DNA from 3 places in the Gordonia prachuapensis genome. Region 3 is predicted to be linked to each of the others. Evidence: predicted binding sites of a transcription regulator. Region 3 holds the regulator's gene; each other region holds the start of a gene.

What was found. Region 3 encodes LexA, which represses DNA repair genes until DNA is damaged. Its sites were predicted from a motif close to CGAACANNTGTTCG; they were not measured.
Region 1: a site for LexA is predicted at 2,739-2,752, ahead of V1Y59_RS19095 (HNH endonuclease signature motif containing protein). Genes of this name have one in related genera too.
Region 2: a site for LexA is predicted at 1,288-1,301, ahead of V1Y59_RS20015 (HNH endonuclease signature motif containing protein). Genes of this name have one in related genera too.

What each region holds. Positions count from the first base shown of each region.
Region 1 covers NZ_JAZDUE010000017.1:78,879-83,232, forward strand. Annotated here, with positions in the region: gene V1Y59_RS19090 (LLM class F420-dependent oxidoreductase) at 1-1,020, shown strand, start outside; gene V1Y59_RS19095 (HNH endonuclease signature motif containing protein) at 1,113-2,687, opposite strand; gene V1Y59_RS19100 (TetR/AcrR family transcriptional regulator) at 2,844-3,455, opposite strand; gene V1Y59_RS19105 (PaaI family thioesterase) at 3,427-3,864, opposite strand; gene V1Y59_RS19110 (cytochrome P450) at 3,970-4,354, shown strand, end outside.
Region 2 covers NZ_JAZDUE010000019.1:46,845-51,198, forward strand. Annotated here, with positions in the region: gene rsgA (ribosome small subunit-dependent GTPase A) at 1-996, opposite strand, end outside; gene V1Y59_RS20015 (HNH endonuclease signature motif containing protein) at 1,327-2,919, shown strand; gene V1Y59_RS20020 (DUF4396 domain-containing protein) at 2,942-3,715, shown strand; gene V1Y59_RS20025 (acyltransferase family protein) at 3,716-4,354, opposite strand, start outside.
Region 3 covers NZ_JAZDUE010000005.1:3,618-7,971, reverse strand. Annotated here, with positions in the region: gene V1Y59_RS07140 (LysM peptidoglycan-binding domain-containing protein) at 1-494, opposite strand, end outside; gene lexA (transcriptional repressor LexA) at 782-1,549, shown strand; gene ptsP (phosphoenolpyruvate--protein phosphotransferase) at 1,565-3,235, opposite strand; gene V1Y59_RS07125 (DeoR/GlpR family DNA-binding transcription regulator) at 3,407-4,177, shown strand; gene V1Y59_RS07120 (1-phosphofructokinase family hexose kinase) at 4,230-4,354, shown strand, end outside.

The DNA.
Region 1 (4,354 bases), on a different contig from region 3:
CTCGGCTATTGGGGTCGTGGGCCCATCGACAACGCTCCGGAACTCATCGCGGCTGCCGAGGAAGCCGGATTCGACGCGGTGTTCACCGCCGAGTCATGGGGGTCGGACACCTACACCCCGCTGGCCTGGTGGGGAGCCGCGACGGAACGAATCCGTCTGGGCACGGCTGTCTCGCAACTGTCTGCCCGGCCGCCGACGTCTCTTGCGATGGCGGCGCTGACCCTCGACCATCTCTCGAACGGCCGCCACATCATCGGGCTGGGTGTGTCGGGCCCGCAGGTCGTCGAAGGGTGGTACGGGCAACCGTTCGGGAAGCCGTTAGCGCGCACCCGTGAGTACGTCCAGGTGATCCGCGACGTCCTCGCCCGTGAGTCCGCGGTCACCAGTTCCGGCCCGCACTACCCGCTCCCGTATCCGGCGGCTGCCGACGGCTCGACCGGACTCGGCAAGTCGCTCAAGCCGATCACTCATCCGTTGCGCGCCGACATTCCGATCTGGCTCGGTGCGGAGGGGCCCAAGAACGTGGCGCAGACGGCCGAGATCGCCGACGGCTGGCTCGCCATCTTCTACAGCCTGCGTCTGGCGGATCAATACGAGGAATGGCTGGCCGAAGGATTCGCCCGACCCGGCGCCCGACACGCCCGCGACGACTTCGAGGTCGCGGCGACGGTGCAGGTGGTGATCACCGACGACGTCGCCGAAGCCGTGGAGCGGTACCGACCGTCGACCGCGCTCTATGTCGGCGGAATGGGCGCCAAGGAGAAGAACTTTCACGCCGAGCTCTACCGACGCATGGGATACGGCGACGCGGTCGATGAGATCGGTGCGCTGTTCCGCGAGGGCCGCAAGGCCGAGGCGATGGCGGCGGTCCCCGACGAGATGGTGCGCGAGACGATGATCGCCGGCACCGCCGACGACGTGCGTGCCCAGATCAAGCAATGGGAGGCCGCGGGCGTGAGCATGTTGATGGTCACCGCACGTGACGTGGCGACGATTCGGCAGTTGGCGACGCTGGTGTGACCGGCGGCGAGATTCTCGCGCGCTCAGCGTTCAACCGCGCGTGCAGTTTCATGCGCGGTTGATCGGCGGGTGCGCGAGAGGTCCCGCGCGACCTATCGCACCCGGGCCAGGAGTCGTTGTCGGGTGTGCTTATTGGTGCGGCGTCGTTTCTGTTTGCGTCGTCGAGTACGTACGGCGAGTCGTGCCGGTGAGATCGGTGTGCGTGGTGCCGGTGTCTCCGATGGTGGTGGCTTGGGTTCGCTGTCGGCGGGTTGTGGTGTCTCGGTGATGGTTCCGCCGCGGAGGTAGTGTTCGAAGAGTTCGCCGACTTCGTGGATCCGGTTGACCTGGGGTGATGCGGGTGGGCTACCGTCGAGTGGGTTCAGTGACCAGCCGGCGCGGCCGGCGTCGCGGCCGCGGCGGATGATGCGGGTAGTCCACTGCCCGGGGTTGGGGCCGACCATGCGGTTGTGTGGTGGGCAGGCCGGTGCGGTGGTGTCGATGTCGGTGGTGCCGCCGTCGGCCCAGTCTTTGTCGGCGTGATGGATTTCGACGATCGCGCTCGGATTCGAGCAACCGGGTTTGGAGCATCCGCCGCCGCCGTCTTGCGCGAAATGCATCAATCGTTGCGCCTGGTTGGCGAAGCGTTTGGCGGTGCCCAGATACAGCGGCTGTGCGGTGTGGTCCTTGAACACCGCAAGGTGGAACTGCGCGTCGGCGGCCATCTCGATGATGTCGGACATAGGGAGTTGGGTGCCGGTTGCGGTGTGCCCGAAACCGGCGCGGTCACGCAGATCGGCTTCGTTGACCTTGACGATGATGTGCGGGGGTAGACCGCGGTGGCTCTTGCCGAGTACGCCGCCGTCGAGGACCAGCCTGAACAGGGCTTCGAGGGCGTCGTGGTTACGTTGTCCGGTCGAGCGATGGTCGCGGCCGGCAGCCTCTTTCAGCTTCTCGATGTCGGCGTTGGTGTTCGCACCCCGCGGCGACTGGTCGTCTTCGGGGTTGTTCATCCCTGGCGCAGCCATCTTCGCCAGAATCACATCGAGCATGGCGCGCGTCGTGGGTGTGAGTGCACCGTCGATCTCGCTCATCGATTGGTCGTCTTGGTCGCCGATGAGGACTGAGCGGCGGCGGGCGCGGTCACGCTCGTCGGCCAGGGTGCCGTCGGGGTCGATGCGGCTCAACAGTTCGGCGCCGGCCTTCAGGATCTGTTTCGGTGTGAGGGTGCGGGCGAACTCGGCCATCATCGCCTCGGCCTTCTCAGCGACGTCGAGTGGCACCGAGCGGGGAATCTTCTTGAGGACTTTCAGGACGGCATCGACGTGGGCGGGTGTGGCTGCCCCGTCGGCGACTGCTGCTGCTAGCCCCGCATGGCGTGGTGAGGTGAGTTCGCCCTGCAGTGAACGGAATTGCGCCAGGGCCCGCATGTGTGTCATGCGGCGGCGGTGATCGGGGATGCGCAGGTGGTGGGCCATCATCTCGCCGATGTGGCGGTAGCCGAGTCGGCCGGGCACACCGCGGTCGTTGCAGTCCATCATGCGGCGATGCCCGATCAGACTCATCCGACGGTAGGCACGCTCATGCTGTTCGGCCACATCCAACACCGCGTCATCCCTGGCGGGGGTGGTGTCGACGGCATCGATACGGTCCAACAAGTCATGCAACTGCGCATACAGCTGCTGCACCTCAGTGACCTGTTCTGTGCCCGACACTGTGTAGCCCCCCGACCGGTGTTTCGAACGTACATTCGACAGTAACTCAGAACTTTGATGCCTGCAACTATCAATTTCCCGGGACGTCGGCGACAGTGCGGACGGTCGTCGAGTCACGCCCGTCTCGCGTCACGAAGAGTCCGTGATCCTGGTGGGAATCTCGGCCAGGATCGCCTCGGCGGACCGTAGGGTGAAGTCGCGCAACCACTCTGCCGGTCGGCCGCGATCGGGGAGATGGCGTCGTACCGCCGCGTAGGGCAGGTCGACGAGGGCGAAAGTGACCCGATCCATCACCTCGGCATCGGCCGATCCGAATCGTCGTCGCGCGTATGCCCGTACCACTTCGCGCGTCTGGTGATTGTGCGTCCGGAGTTCGGCGGCGAGTGTGTCGGGCCAGGAGCGCAGCAGATCTTGTTTGTCGTATTGCAGCAGCAGCGCGGACTCGCCGGGATGCGTGGCAGTCCAGTCGAAACAGTGGGCGACCGTGGCCCGGGCGGCCTCGGTAACGTCATCGAGGCGCAACGCGGAGATAATGCCCTCCTGGTACCGGGAGATGGTGCGCAGCCACAGGCGCGCCATCATCTCGTCGCGGCCGGCGAACCGGTGATACACCGACCCCGACGGCGCGCCGATGCGACGGGCGACGGCGGATGCGGACGCCGCCGCCGGGCCGCCCTCGATCACGAGTTCGAGTGCGGCGTCGAGGATCTCGTCAGTGCTGAATCGTGGTTTTCGACCCACGGCTCCGAACCATGCTCGTTCCCTGCGCGGCGGCGACCACGCGGCGGGTCCCGTCGTTGTCGATGACGCTGATGTCGCACCGGGCCACGGCTTTGGTTCGGCCCGCGTGGACAAGTGTCGCGTGAGCGACCAGTTCACGCCCGTCGCGTGCGGGGGAGAGGTACTCGATCGAGAAGCCGCTGGTGACGATGTCCGGACCGAGACCGAGCGCGGCGGCGTAGGTCAGTGCGTTGTCGGCGAGGTAGCTCAACACGCCGCCATGGATGTAGCCGTACTGCTGTCGTAGGTCGTCGCGGACGTCGACCGCCAGCGTGACGCCGTCGTCATCGACGTGCGTGAGTCGTGCGCCGAGCATGCGACTGAACGGCTGGGCGTCGAGCACCGTGCGTGCCAGATCCAGGTCCATCATTTATCAGAGACTGCTCTCTATTATTGTGTGTGTCAAGGGTGCGCTCGGACAGAAACCATCCGTGGATGGATTGACACGCCTATTCGCCCGGAGCAAGGTCGAGTCGTGGTCAGGTCATTGAAGAACGACTGGTCGGGGCAGTCCTTTCCGCATGCCGGTCGCCGCAAGCCGATAATCGGGGATCTCGGTGTCTCCGATCCGCGCCATCCGATCCTCGATCTGCTCCGATGGGGCGCCGATCTCGGGCCGATCTTCGAGATGAGGATCTTCCGGCAGAACTTCGTCTTCGTCTCGAACGCCGAACTCGCGGCCGAGCTCTGCGACGAGCGCAGGTTCTGCAAGGCCCTGCCGCCGGCCATCACGGCATTGCGCCAGTACGCCGGCGACGGTCTGTTCACCGCATACAACGACGAGCCCAATTGGCAACTCGCGCACGAATTGTTGATGCCTGCTTTCACCAAGTCGGCGATGCAGGCCTATCACCCGATCA
Region 2 (4,354 bases), on a different contig from region 3:
CCGCTTCGCCTCGGCACGTAGTCGGGCGTCGGTGCGGGCCGCAGCATGGGCATTCTCGCGCTGCAGCCGGTGATAGCTGTCGAGCCGACGACGAGGCAGGTCGCCGCCCTCGATCGCGGCCAGCACGGCACAGCCCGGTTCGGTCTGGTGCGCGCAGTCGGTGAAGCGGCAGCGCTCTGCCAGATCGGTGATCTCGGCGAAGGTCTGATCGAGGCCGTCGTCGACATCGTGCAGTCCCACGCCACGCAACCCGGGAGTATCGAGAAGGACGCCACCACCCGGTAGCGGCAGCAGCTCTCGCCACGCGGTGGTGTGGCGCCCTTTGCCGTCCGTGTCGCGAACAGTGTTGATCGCCAACAGATCCGCGCCCATCAGGCGGTTGCCGAGACTGGACTTCCCGGCGCCCGACCGGCCGAGAAGAACGACGGTGCCCGTGATCGCGCTTCGGACGTCGTCGATGCCCTCGCCCGTCGTGGCGCTGGTGACCAGCACGTTGACGCCGGGCGCGATGTCGGCGACCTCGGCCGCCTTCTGATGGGCATCGGGACACTGGTCTGACTTGGTCAGGATCACCAGCGGCATGCCGCCGCTCTCCCACGCGAGGGCGAGAAGCCGTTCGATGCGGGATTGTTTGAGCGGGTCGGCAAGGGAGACGACGATCGCCACGATGTCGACGTTAGCGGCCAGCACCTGCCCATCGGAGGTGCCCGACGCCCGGGCGCGGGTGACGGCGCTTCGTCGATCGAGGATTGCCGTGACGGTCGCCGCGGACTGCGCGGTGGCCGGATGCAGGGCCACCCAGTCGCCCGTGCACGGCGCGTGCTGATCTCCGGTCGAATCGGGCGGCACGGTGACCCGGATGAGACCGGCTGCGGTGACGACGTCGCACTGGCCCCGTTCGGCTCGCACAACCCGCCCGGGTACGCGGCCCTGCGCGGCGTGTTCCGCGAAGTCGTTGTCGCGCTGCTCGTCCCAGCCGTAGTCGGCGAGCGTCACAGAGTGTTCAGAAGATGAAGAAGACAATGTTGAGACCCTTGTCGAGATGGGCCTCGGATCCGTGAACGGATCAGATCGAGGCCCGATGAATGAGGATGGACCGTGCACCGCGCACAGCGGTGCTCGTCGGCGCGGTCATCGGCTCATCACTCCAAGGGTCGTCTGCTGACCAGTTGTCAGCGCGTGAGCGACGCTAGTACCTCCACTTTCGTCGACGCAAGGGGTTTTCCAGGGGACATCTTCCGATTCTGAAAATTGCCCCTTGCGGACATTTCGGACATAGGTTACTCTCGAACATACGTTCGGACTGCAATCGGGGGGTGCAGCAGGATGTCGGACATTGATTCGGTCACCGAGGTGGAAGCGCTGTATCAGCAGCTGCATGCCGTCCTCGATCAGATCCGCGCAGTCGACACCACACCGACGTCCGCCGACGCCATCATGAAGGTCGCCGAAGAACACGAGCGTGCCTACCGGAGGATGAGCGGCATCGGTCATCGCCGCGTTCTGGACGTGTCGGATCGTGGCCTGGTCGGCGAGCTCGGGTATCGCGGACTGCTCGACCTGATGTTGCATCGGCTGCGGATACCCGATGCGCGTCGCCGCATGAATCACATGCGCTTCGTGGCCGAGATGTATTCGCTGCAGGGCGAACTCATGGAACCGCGTTATGCGCATCTCGCCGATGCGATCGCCGATGGTGATGCCGCCCCGGCGCATGTCGACGTCGTCATCGAGACGATCCGCAAGATCCCGTCGTCCGTCCCCGCCGACGTCCAGAATGCGGCCGAGGCGTTGATGTCCGACTTCGCGCGCACGCTCACCCCGAAACAACTCACTGCCGCGGGAGTCCACCTCCTCGAGCGCATCGATCCCGACGGCTCACTCGTCGACGACGCCGACCGCAAGAAGCGTCGACAGATGAGCCTCGGCAACCAGGACTCGCAGTCGATGAGTGAACTCGATGCTGTCCTCAGCCCCAAGGCCCGAGCGATGCTCGAAGTTCTCTTCGCCGCGTGGGCCGCACCGGGCATGAACAACCCCGACGACGAGAACTCACCCAGCGGAGTCGAATCCGACGCCGACATCGAGAAACTGAAGGAAGCTGCGAAGCGCGACAGGAGAACGCCCGCGCAATGCCGCCACGATGCGTTCGAGGCGATGTTGAAGGCGGTCCTCGACGGCGGTGTCCTCGGCAAGAGTCACCGCGGTCTGCCGCCGCACCTGGTGGTGAAGATCGACGAGTCCGAGCTCCGCGAGCGCGCCGGCGTGGGCACCACCGCGACGGGTTCGCACCTGCCGATCAAGGATGTTCTCGAGATCGCCGCCGAGGCGCAGTGGCATCTGGCAGTCTTCAAAGACCATACGGCACAACCGCTTTACCTCGGCACGTCCAAGCGACTCGCCAGTCGTGCGCAGCGGCTGGCGCTCTTCGCGCAGCCCGGCGGCGGTGGGTGTTCCACGCCCGGTTGTTCGCAACCGATCGCGCATGCGGAGATCCACCATGCGGAGAAGGACTGGGCACAGGGCGGTCGCACCAACATCGACGAGACCGCACCGGCGTGCCCTCGCCACAACCGGATGGTCGGCCCCAATCCGGGCCAATGGACGACGCGCATCATCCGCGAAGGTCCGGATGCGGGTCGGGCGGGCTGGTCGCTGAATCCGGTGAGTGGTCCACCACCACCGCCGCGGGTGAACCGCATCCACGAGGTCGGCGAACTGTTCGAGCAGTACCTGCGCGGAGGGTCGATCAGTGATGCGCCGCGCCCACCGGAGGCGCCGTCACCGGCTCGACCGATCACGCCACCTCGAGGCGGGGTTCGGCCACGCCGTCGGCGGCGAAGAAAGCGCACGCTGGTTCGCCACGTCGGGCGGAACCCGCTTGATCGGCTGGGTCTGGGACTGGACTTCGGCCGATGACCGTCGATGCGAGCATGGTCAGATGACCATGCTTGCATCGAACGACCTACCGACCTGGCTGGCGGCGGCGAGCTGGGCGAGCGTCTCGGCTGGACTGATCTGTGCTGCGGCGCTCGCGATCGACGCATACCGCCGACCGCAGCCGATGGCAGTGATGAACCTGGTCTGGCCGATCTGCGCGCTGTTCGGGTCGGTGCTGTGGGTGATGGCCTACATCGCGTGGGGCCGGGCGCCGCGCCCGTCGGCTGAGTCGGACGGCCATACCGACTCCGACATGGACATGCCGCCGTTGGGGAGAGCGTCATCGCCAAGGTCGATGGGCAGCTCGGTGTTCGTCGGGACGAGCCATTGCGGCGCAGGGTGTACCGTCGCCGACCTCGTCGTCGAATGGCTGATCTTCACCGTGCCACCGGTGGCGATCATCGGTGGGATGGACTGGTTGTTCGACGACGAGATCTACGCGGGCTGGGTGCTGGCCTATGTCGCGGCACTGGCTGCGGGAATCGGGTTCCAGTACTTCGCGATCGCGCCGATGAATCGCGACCGCGGACGGGCAGCCAATCTGCGGGCGGCCGGGCGTGCGGACGTCTTGTCGCTGACCGCCTGGCAGATCGGGATGTACACAACGATGGGCGTCGCGCAGCTTGCGGTGTTCCCGGCCTGGCTGGGTGGTGCGGTGCCGACAGACACCCCGGTGTTCTGGGCGGTCATGCAGCTGGCGATGCTCATCGGCTTTGTCACGTCCTTCCCGGTGAACTGGTGGCTGATCCGGGCCGGCGTGAAAGAACGCATGTGATCAACGTCCGGTGTAGTCGAATCGCGCCTCGTCGAGCTGGCGGACAAGCGCGGGCTCCAGCACCTCGGCTGCGGTCGCGGTGAGATGCGAGTCGTCGCGATAGAAGAGGATCTTGTTGCGCGCCGGGAAGCACAGATTGTCGTCGCACAGTAGATCGTTCACGCCGATGGTGATGATGTCGGTGCTCTCCCCCGCCGCCTGCTGATCCAGGATCGGCTCGATGCGGGTGAAGCCGTCGAGCGGGAAGTCGCACTGGTGCCAGTTGTCCAACGCGCCGGACATGCAGTCGGCGATCTGGAACCCCGGGTACGGGGTGTCGGCGACGTAGACGATCTGGGCGCCGGTGGCGCGCAGCGTGGTCAGGGTGTCGTCCCAGGCGGCCTCGACCGCGGCCCGTTCGGGGACATATGTCGACAGCGACGACACGACGATGATCTTCGGCGCCAGAGATGTGATGTCCTGCAACGCGTCCGCCCGCCACTGCGTGCACTCGGACGTGGTGTACGGGTCGGGCACCCCCGGCCGAGGCCGCAGATTCTGCGCCGGGCAGGCGGCCTTGGTGAACTGGTGAATCTGCCAGCCGTGCGTGCTGCCGATACTGCGGATCGCCTCCGACCACTGGTCGGCGTGACTGTCGCC
Region 3 (4,354 bases):
GAATCGCCTTGCCGGACATGCACGACCTCGGTACCCACCGGGGCCGGCTCGACCGAGGCCGCGTAGTCGGAGCCGACGATCGCGACGACCCACACCATCAGCGCGAGTGCGGCACCGACGAGGACGGAAGCGGCTGTGGCTCGTCGGCGCGCGATGACGGTCCGGTCCACCACCGGTGCGTCACAACGCGTGCCGGCGACATGCGTCCCCGGACGCGCCGGCTGACCGACGGGTCGGCGATCGGCCGGACGAACCGGCGTGTGAGCGCCCCGTCGCGGCGGGCGGGTGACCGGCGCCCCGACCCGGCCCGCACGGTGCGGGTTCCCGACGGACTGCCGGCCGGGCTGAATCAGTTCTGTCGTGCTGATCGTCGTGGTGCTGATCGTCGCGGTGCTCATCGAACGTGTCCTCCTGATCGAGTGCGGATACGGATCGGGCCCCACCGGCTCACCGGGATCGACATCGTGATCGATCACGTGTTCGATGGAACGCATGTTCGAAACCTAACACGACACTCCGACAAAGTCTCGACACACGTCGAACACATGTTTGAACAACCGGGAATGTTCGATTACTGTCGGCAGCAGGAACAAGACAGCAGCACACACAAAACAGCGGGACACAGAACAGCAGCCGGGTCTCGATCAGCGGGATCGAACAGTGCAACCGAACAGTGCAACCGACCAGTGCAACCGAACAGTGGCATCGAGGAGTTCGCCCCGAAGCGTCCGGAACCGCAGTGCCCGGCACCGCCGGGTGCTCGACAGAAAGGACTACGCAGATGACTGACAGGGCCGGTGGAAACAGGTCCGGTGGACGGCGCGGCGCCGCCCGCGGGATCGATCGACCCGACACGGCAACCGGACCGTCGGATTCCGACCCGGCTGTCGACCCCGCGGCCGCGGAAGCGAGCCTCACCCCCCGCCAGCGCGGGGTCCTCGAGTACATCCGTGCGTCGGTCCGCGAACGCGGCTATCCGCCGAGCATCCGCGAGATCGGGGACGCCGTCGGACTCACGTCGACGTCCTCGGTCGCACACCAGCTGCGCACTCTCGAACGCAAGGGCCTGCTCAAACGCGATGCCAATCGGCCCCGCGCGGTCAACATCCAGGACGGCGACCAGCACGTCCCGCCGGGCGGCACGTCTGCTGCGGCCGAGAACGATGACCTGCCCACTCCGACGTTCGTCCCGGTACTCGGACGAATCGCGGCCGGCGGCCCCATCCTCGCCGAAGAGGCCGTCGAAGACGTGTTCCCCCTCCCCCGCGAACTCGTCGGCGAGGGGTCGCTGTTCCTGCTACGCGTCGTCGGCGAGTCGATGATCGACGCGGCGATCTGCGACGGGGACTGGGTGGTCGTCCGGCAGCAGAGCGTTGCCGACAACGGCGACATCGTCGCCGCGATGATCGACGGCGAGGCGACGGTGAAGACGTTCAAGCGCAAGGACGGTCACGTCTGGCTCATGCCGCACAACGAACTCTTCGAACCCATCCCCGGTGACGATGCCGCGATCCTCGGCAAGGTCGTCACCGTGATGCGCCGCGTCTGAGGTCGCGCCCGGCGGTCAGCTCTCCAGGGCCGCGGTCGCAGCCGCCCGCGCGGCCGCCGGGTCCGAGGTGGCCAGCGCCGCGTCGGCGGCGGCCCGGCACTGTTCCGTAGTGGTCTGCGCCAATCGTGCGCCTACTGCCGCCGCCGCTGCGGGCGCCGACGACAGCGACGTCACACCGAGTCCGACGAGGACACAAGCGAGTAGCGGATCGGCGGCCGCCTCGCCGCACACGCCGACCGGCTTGTCGACCTCCTGGCCCGCTCTTGCCACCCGCGCGATGAGCGCGAGAACGGCCGGCTGCCACGGGTCGGTCAGGGCCGCGAGTTCCGCCGACATGCGATCCGCCGCCATCGTGTACTGCGTGAGGTCGTTGGTCCCGATCGAGACGAAATCCACCTCCGCGAGAATGGCTTCGGCGAGGATCGCCGCAGCGGGCACCTCCACCATCACCCCGGCGACCAAGCCGCGCTCCCGGACGGGCGCGGCGAACTCGGCGGCCTCCGCGGCGGAGGCGATCATCGGCGCCATGACCCACGGAATGGGCTCGCGGCCCTGCGCGGCCGCGGCGATCGCATCCAGCTGGGCCGTCCGGATGTCCGGATGCTCACCGGCGATCCGGTTACCGCGGACGCCGAGCGCCGGGTTGGCCTCATCGAGTTGCGTGACGAACTTCAGCGGTTTGTCGGAGCCGGCGTCGAGCGTGCGGATGACGACCTTCTGCCCGGCAAACGCCTCGAGAACCTCACGGTAGAGACCGGTCTGCTCCTCCACCGACGGCGCATCCGAGCGATCCAGGAAGGCCAGCTCCGTCCGGAACAGACCGACGCCCTCGACCGGATACTTCATCGCGGTGCGCGCCGACGTTCCGTCGGCGACATTGGCGAGCACGCTGACGTGCCGTCCGTCCGCGGTCTGCCCGGGCCCGGACCAGTTCGCGACGAGTGCCGCCATCCGCCGGCTCTCCTCGACCTGCGCTGTCGCCTCGGCGGCATCCGGTTCGACCTCCAGGGTGCCGGCCGTCCCGTCCACGAGCACGGGGGTCCCCGCAGCCACCTCGGCGAGGCCCGAAACCGCCACCACGCAAGGGATGCCGAGCTGGCGGGCGATGATCGCGGTGTGGCTGGTGGGCCCGCCCAGCCTTGTGACGAGCGCGGTGATCTTCGCGGGGTCCAGTCCCGCGGTGTCGGCCGGTGCGAGGTCGTCGGCGAGAAGGACCGACGGCTCGTCGGGTTCGGGGACACCGGGCTCGGGGACGCCCAGCAGTTCGGCGACGACGCGGTCGCGGACGTCGTTCAGATCGGTGACCCGCTCGGCCATCAGGCCACCGAGCTTGGTGAACATCGCCGCGAACTGCTCGGTGGCGAGCACCGCGGCCGCCGGTGCCGTGCTCCCCTTGGCGATCAGCCCCGATGCCGCGCCCACCCAGCCACGGTCCTCGGCCAGGCCGGCAGTCGCCGACAGCACCTCCGCCGCGGCACCGGACGCATGAGATGCCCGCTCCCGCAATCGTGCGGCCACTGTGGCCGCGGCGTCGGTGAACCGTTTGGTCTCCACTTCGCGTTCCTCGTCGGGGACCGGTGCCGCAGTCGCCGGGTCGTACACGGGTCGTTCACCGGGCCACACGGTCGGCGCATAGGCATGTCCTGCGACTACCGGTGTTCCGCTCAATACGTGTGTGTGCTCCACCGAAATCCTCACTGTGGTCGACGGGCGTGACCCATCAATTATGCGTCTCAGCCGCCCAGAGTCTCCGTTGTGATTCAAGTTACAAGAAACGCTTGACTTGTCAACACAAACAGGCGTAAACACAGATACATCAACATCACAAACGCAGGAAAACCAACAGGTGAGGGTCACGTGTACGCCGAGGAACGACAGCAGGCGATCGCCGATCGGGTCCGCGTGGACGGCCGCGCGTCGGTCGCCGAACTGACCGCGCTGTTCGACGTCACCAGCGAGACGGTCCGGCGTGACCTCGCCGCGTTGGAACGCACCGGTCACGTGCAGAGAGTCCACGGCGGCGCCGTCCGACCGGGCGCCACACCGGTCACCGTCGAGCAGGGCATCGATGAGCGGCAGAGGTCGCACACCGACCAGAAGCTGGCAATCGGACGCACCGCCATCCGATTCCTCCCCGAGGCCGGCGGTTCGGTCTTCTTCGACGCGGGAACCACGACCTATCAGGCGGCGCTTGCCTTTCCGCGGGATCGCCGGCTGACCCTGGTCACCCACAGCATCCCGATCGCTGCCTCACTGGCCGGCCTCATGGGCGACAACCTGCACATCCTCGGCGGGCGGGTACGTGGACTCACCCAGGCCATGGTCGGCGCCGCAACCGTCGAGGCGCTGGCCCGACTGCGCGTCTCGACCGCATTCGTGGGAACCAACGGGATCAGCACCGCGCACGGCCTGTCCACCCCGGATCCCGACGAAGCCGCTGTGAAGGCGGCGATCTGCCGCAGCGCCGATCGCGTCGTCGTGCTCGCCGACTCGTCGAAGTTCGGGCACGAGGACCTGATGTCGTTCGCCGACCTGACGGACATCGACGTGCTGATCACCGACCGGGGCATCGACTCGGCGACCACCGCTGAGCTCACCGACAAAGGGATCGAAACGGTGATCGCATGACCACGCGACAGCCAGAAGAGCCACTGCACGACCGTCCGACGAGAGGCACCTCATGACCGCATCCCGGCCCGACCCGTTCGCTCCCGTCTCCGCCGACGCCGACGCGGCCCCGACGATCCTCACCGTCACCGCGAACCCGAGTCTCGACCGCACGCTGGAGTTGTCGGCGCCACTCAC